One region of the Spiroplasma endosymbiont of Ammophila pubescens genome, then DNA from elsewhere that is predicted to be linked to it. Evidence: riboswitches for the same ligand, from Rfam matches in the RefSeq annotation. Region 1 holds a riboswitch; the other holds the start of a gene.
The links. A riboswitch is a leader RNA that binds a small molecule or an ion and turns the genes downstream of it on or off. The one in region 1 is predicted to bind cobalamin.
Positions count from the first base shown of each region.

Region 2: linked by a shared signal. The riboswitch ahead of ABNT63_RS10585 (hypothetical protein) and the one ahead of deoD (purine-nucleoside phosphorylase) in region 1 are both predicted to bind cobalamin.

Region 1 is NZ_OZ026611.1:797,073-800,502, forward strand. Features, by position in the region: gene ABNT63_RS05010 (hypothetical protein) at 22-513, shown strand; gene ABNT63_RS05015 (hypothetical protein) at 589-1,071, shown strand; cobalamin riboswitch at 1,179-1,298, shown strand; gene deoD (purine-nucleoside phosphorylase) at 1,559-2,269, shown strand; gene ABNT63_RS05025 (deoxynucleoside kinase) at 2,289-2,912, shown strand; gene ABNT63_RS05030 (hypothetical protein) at 3,023-3,430, shown strand, end outside.
Region 2 is NZ_OZ026611.1:1,606,949-1,610,378, reverse strand. Features, by position in the region: gene sufB (Fe-S cluster assembly protein SufB) at 1-162, shown strand, start outside; gene ABNT63_RS10600 (5-formyltetrahydrofolate cyclo-ligase) at 162-713, shown strand; gene ABNT63_RS10595 (hypothetical protein) at 730-1,302, shown strand; gene ABNT63_RS10590 (hypothetical protein) at 1,281-1,523, shown strand; cobalamin riboswitch at 1,528-1,717, shown strand; gene ABNT63_RS10585 (hypothetical protein) at 1,993-2,361, shown strand; gene ABNT63_RS10580 (hypothetical protein) at 2,572-3,276, opposite strand; gene ABNT63_RS10575 (UPF0236 family transposase-like protein) at 3,279-3,430, opposite strand, start outside.

The DNA.
Region 1 (3,430 bases):
TATTCAGACGAGGATGTAACAATGGAATTGCGAAAAGAACAGGTTATTATTTTTGGTTTCAATAATCATAATGTTGATCATATTATTTATGAGACATTTGTTCAATCGATTTTTCCATTAACAGATGAAGTCCAAAAAGAATTAGATAACAATGATATATCATATTTTAATGATCCAATTTTTATGAATAATATTGGTGTAACAGTTGTCAGAGGCACTACTAAAGTAAATAATAAAAATCTTAGTCAAAGAGTATTTTATTTAGGAAATTGATTAAATGAAAATAAACCAGAAGTATATGATTCATTATTTCGTGGAGGAGAAAGACAATTTAATGCTGAACGTTATAGCTATAAAAAAGATTTAATTACTGGCGCAAAATTTTTTAATCCAAAAGATTTTTTTTGAAAAGATATGAATAAATATTGATTTACTAAAATTAAGATTGGTGCTGATTATGCTGATAGTATCAAAGGGCAAGACGATGCTACTCAAATTTTAATAGGATTTTAATTTGACAAGGAAGAATTTATTGAAGGAATTTATATTCTTAAAGAACAATCAATATCAAGCACAGAATTTAAGGATATGACTGAAAAAGTTGATAGTATGGTTAATAAAATTAATAGTTGATCACAAATTTATCATAACTTAAAAGAAGACTTTAGTTATTGTATTGGACATGACGTTCGTACAGTTGGCCATTTTGTTAGAAAAAAACTACTCGAAAATAATGATTGGAAAAATATAGATTTAGATATTACAAGATTTTCTACTATTTTAGTTACTGGTGTAAAAGGATGAAGTGTACAAGATCGACACTATAAATGAAAAAGATTATTAGCCGAAGGAAAAATTTATTTTAGTAATAATTTAGATGTTTATAAAACGTTTAATGATAAAGAAATATTAGTAAAAAAGAATGGTTATTTATATCAAGAATTATTTAATTGTATTAATAATGAAAAAACTAATATTCGTGATGAAAAACCTAGTGTAAATAAATTGGATATGATCAATGCAGCTGAATGTTGTCTGAGCTATTTTAGATTTAAGTTATTTAAAAATTAAAATTGTGCTATAATTTTACTAACGGTATGAGCTAAATTCTTAAATGTGTGGGGTTTCCACAATTTGTTAATTTTAACTTGCATTTTAAAAGTAAACTTTATATTATTATTTTAACAACTTTAAAAAGCTGTCCCAGCAACTGTAAAGTGGATGAAAGCTAACATCATTCCATTGAGAAAATATTTCTTGAGAAGGAATAGTGAGTAAAGTGAAACTAAGCCAGTAGACCGATCTAAAAAAACATTGGTAAAATATCAATACTGCACTTATAGTTATTATCTCTGGGGTTAGATGATTAATTATTTATTAGTGAAAACTATTAAATAATAATTTGAAAGACGTCAAAAAGCGTTTTTTAGTTGTTAATTGTGGATATGCAACAATATTCTTTTTCGTGTTGTTTAAATATCCTTACTTTTTAAATAAAAATAGCATTGATAGGTATTTATTGGTAATTAAATTAAGCGGAAAAGAGAGGAATAAAAAAATGACACCACATATTAATGCCAAAAAAGAAGAAATTGCAAAAGTTGTTTTAATGCCGGGAGACCCATTACGGGCAAAAACCGTTGCTGAAAAATATTTAACAAATTTAAAATTAGTAAATGAAGTTCGAAATATGTTAATGTATACTGGCAAATATAAAAACATTGAGGTAACAATTGCTGGAAGTGGAATGGGTTGTCCAAGTATTGGAATTTATTCATACGAATTATTTAAGTTTTATGATGTTGATTATATTATTAGAATTGGTTCAGCTGGAAGTTATAATCCAAATATTAAAGTTTATGATATCTTTAATGTTCGTGAAGTATTTGGCGAAAGTAATTATGCAAAAATTGCAGCTAATATTGATAGTAATTTAATTGCTGCAAGTGAAAAATTATTTAATGAAATTGAAACTGTAGCACAAGCAAAAGGAATTAAAACTCACACTGGAATTGCTCATGTAGCAGATGTTTTTTATCGTTATGATGATTCATTAGACTTTACTCATACTCATAAGTTAGATGTTGTTGAAATGGAATCATATGCTTTGTTTACTAATGCAATTGTTACGCAAAAACATGCAGCAACATTATTAACAGTTTCTGACCATCTTGTAACTAAAGAAGTTACTACAGCATTGGAACGCCAAAATAATTTTATGACAATGGTTGAATTAGCATTAGATACTGCTGTTCAATTAATGGGTTAAAAACGAAAGGAGCAATAAAATGAAAATTGCAGTCTTTGGAACCGTTGGAGCAGGAAAAACAAAAGTTAGTGAAGAATTATGTAAACAATTAAACTATAATTTATTTAAAGAACCATTAGAAGAAAATCCATATTTTAAAGATTTTTACCAAGATATGGTAGGATTTGCCTTTAAAATGCAAATTTATATGTTAACAACAAGAATTGAGCAATTTTTCAACATTGATAATTTAGAGGATACTGTTTTTGACCGCACAATTTTAGAAGACCCTGTTTTTGTGCGAGTTTCCAACTTATTAAAAATTATGAATGAAATTGATTTTAAAGTTTATAATCGTTTTTTTCAAAATGTTATTGTTCCAATTTTGAAGAAAAAGTTAGGCTTTGATGTCATTATTTATTTAAAAGTTTCAACTGAAAAAGCGGTTGAACGAATTAAACAACGTGGGCGTCAATTAGAATTAGAAACCCCATATTATTACTGGGAAAAGTTAAATGAACAATATGAAATTTTATATCATGAATTAAAAAATGATTATAAATTTATTGTTATTGATGCTGACAGTGATGATTTTTCAGAAAAAATAAGCATTATTATGCAACATTTATTACCTCTTGATAATAAAGTTCCTTGTTTAATTTAAAAAATAATTATTATTAATATTTTAATTTAATAAGGAGGAAATTAAAATGAAAAGCACAAATAATAATATAGAAACAAAAAGTTTAAGTAATTTAAGAATTTTAGGAACTGATGCAAGCAATTTATTTAAATAATTTAATTGCTAATCCGGCAGTACCTGATTGAATTAATCGTGATCGTTTTGTATTATCTCCAGGACATGCTTCAACTTTACAATATGCGATTTTACATTTAGCTGGTTATAATTTAACAATTGATGATTTAAAAAATTATCGTTATATTAATTCAAAAACGCCAGCTCATCCAGAATATGGTGTTACTCCTGGAGTGGATAATTCTTCTGGTCCCCTAGGACAAGGAGTTGGCTATGGATTTGGAATGGCATTAGCTGAACAACATTTAGCAGCTAAATTTAATAAACCAGATTATAAAATCATTGACCATTATACTTATGCTTTATGTAGTGATGGTGATTTGCAAGAAGGCGGAGCAATTGAAGCAATCCAATTAGCTGGGGTA
Region 2 (3,430 bases), 810 kb from region 1:
GAACAATTATTTTATTTACAAAGTCGCGGTTTATCAGAACAAGAAGCTTTGGAAATGATTATTATGGGATTTTTAGAACCATTTACAAGAGAATTACCAATGGAATATGCAGTTGAATTAAATCAGTTAATTAAAATGGATATGGAAGATAGCGTTGGTTAATGATAACTCGTGCTAAACAAGAAATTCGACAAGAAAAATTGCTTGTAAGAAGCAAGATTTCATCTGAGTTACGACAGCAAAAAGAAACTCAGATTTTTAATACTTTTTTTCAACATCCGGGTGTACAAAATAGTAAAACACTTGCTCTTTATTATTCAATCAAAAATGAAGTTAATACTATTTTTATTATTAAACAATTATTTGCATTAAAAATTAATGTTTTATTACCACGAATGGATGGTAATAATTTAAAATTTTATCATATTACCAATTTAACAACTGATTTAGAATTTAATTCACGTTTTGGTCTTTATGAACCATTAAATTCATTGCCAATAATTGATGCAAAAAAAATTGATGTTCTTGTTGTTCCAATCGTTGCTTTTGATCAAAACAATTTTCGGTTAGGATATGGGAAAGGATATTATGATAGGTTTTTAAAAAATTATTATCATCTTGTGATTGGGTTAGCATTTATTGAACAGTTAGTGCCAACCCCTTTCCCAGTTGAAGAACACGATGTTAAAATAGAAATTATTATTAGTGCTTAAAAATTAAAGAGTCAGAATGAACTTACCATTATTACGTGTTGTTAGTAAATATTGATTTACATCATGACATACTTATTTAGTAATATTTGTTTTACCAGTTATTTTATATTTTATTAGCATTCGTGTGACTAATATGTTTAATAGTAATGCTAGTTATTTATCGTTACCAGGATCAATTTTATTAGTGGGGGTTCTTAGTGTTATTCTTGATTTAGCAATTGCTTTTTATAAATTTCGAAAAACTACTTTTGCACGCCAATTGCATTTATTAAAAGCTTCAATTTATCAATTAATTTTAGTTTTAATTGCCATTAATTTAATTACTAGTTTAATTGGTTCACTTTGGTTATTTTTAATTGCTTTTTTTAGTTATGGTGAAGGAATTCATATTGAATGAATTAATTGACTTGCATTATTTTGAGCAATTATATTAAGTTCTTTTTTAGCATCTTTAATTGGTATTTTAATTGCGCTTTGTTCAAATGATTTGAAGGTTATTTTAGTGGTAGCAATTTTATTTTTTTATTATTTGCTTTTTTATCGGGATTATTTTTTCCAATTGGTGTTGTGGGTAGTGACAAATTTTTAAATATTATTGGTTACTTGTTGCCGTTAAGTTATCCATCATCAATTATGGGTAATGCTTGTTTTTGAAATGTTCCTGCGTGAATTTTAGACTCTAATTTATATCCTAATTTAACATATTTTTCTGATTTACATAATATTTGATTACCTTCGCTAGTTAGTTTAAGTTGAAGTTTTACTATTTTTATTTTTATTTTTGTTATTAATTATTATAAAGATAACTAAAAAATGTGGTACGATAATTTTAGACAATTTAATAAATAGTTTTTTAGAGTTAGGGAATTGAGTGCGAATCTTGAGCTGTCCCAGCAACTGTGATATTGACGAAAGCCACATTAGCCACTGAAAGGAAAACTTTTGGGAAGGCGGTTAGTAGGATGAAATTAAGCCAGTAGACCTTTCTAAATTTAATTAGTCTTATTATATAACTCCTAGGTGTGAGTCATGTAATTATTTTGTAAATAAATAATTTAGTGATTGTTATATAAAAAGCATGTTGGGGAATGTTTTTTAATTTACTGCAACTAGAATTAAATTGTCCATTGTTAATTTGCTAGAAAAAAATAAGAAAATGAAAAAAATATTAGTACTATTCCTAAGTTCTATATTTATTTTTTCACCAACATTAACAACAATTTCTTGTAAAAATGTTGATCAATCGCTTTCCTATTGTGATCCAAATTGAATTTATTAAATGAACACAAAGGAAAATGAAGAATTTGCAGTTGGTTATAATAATTATTATTTACCAACTGCATCAAGTACCTTCCAACAAAAAGATTGGTTAAATCTTAATCAAGAAGCACATATTTATCTTTATTTTAAAAATGTTGTAAGTCTTGATGAAGTAATGCAAAAATTACAGTTTGGTGATACTGCTCATATGCAAGATGTAACACATCTTTATGAGCCAATAACATTTACAAAAACTGATGATCATAATGTTTATATTTCTAATTCCTTTTTGACGCAAAATACCCCTGTTAATGGTTATACAATAATGGCACAAGATAAATGAAAAGATCTTAAAAATAGTAAAAATATGAAGCAACTAAATGGGTAGTATTCATTATTCTTAGGTTTTTAATAAAATTAAGTAATTAGAAACAAATTAAGTTTCGCTTATGACTAAATGATAACAAAATTTATAAAAAATTCAACTTTTTTAAAAATATAATTTTTAGTTGAAAAAATAATTTATAAAATTATGATTTTTGACATACTAAAAAATACTTTTTAAAGTTATTGCTAATTTTAAAATGTTTTTTATTTTTTATAAAGATAAAAATTGATTTTGAGATTGATTTAAATTAAATATATTAAATTCAATCTTTTCTTTATTTTTATTAGTTTTATCAACTTTCTCATCATTAATTTGATTATTAAGTTTTAACATAGAAGCAATTAACATATTAATAAATGTTTCTTTACAATATATTTTTGCGCCACGCCCTTTAACAGTCTTAATATAATGCGATACATCACCCTCAACATGACAACCAATATTATATTCTAATGATTGATTTACAATACCTTCTTCATTACTTTTAATTAATTCAATGGTTTCTAATAAAAATATTTTTTTATTACCATTAACATATGGTAAAAGACATATTAAAAAATCTAATAATAATTTATAATTTCCAGTAAAGAAATATATTTTTGCTAATTTATATTTTATTTTATGAATTTTGATTCTATTTCGATTTGAGAATAATTGTTTAAATCTATTTGATAAATGAAATTTATCTAAACTATATGATACAGTGTTATTTTTATATTTTGCTTTTACTGCTCTATAAATTTTTTTAATTTGTTTTTCACCATCACTTAATATTAATATTTTAGTATTTTGATTAATATCATAAGTATCCATTGATTTAAAAATTTTATCAATAAAATTATCAATATTAGATTTATTATTTTTATTCTTATGATTTTTATTCATCATTTGAAAAACGCCTTTTTTCTTTTTCATTTTTATTCTGGTTTTTGTTGACTTTTCTTGATCAACACCAACATGCATAGTCGCAAGAAATATTTTATTTTCAATTTTTTTTTTTTTTTATTTTCTCGCATTGGTTTAAAAGCTCCGTCAATTTGAATATATAAAACATTATTTGGAATTTTAA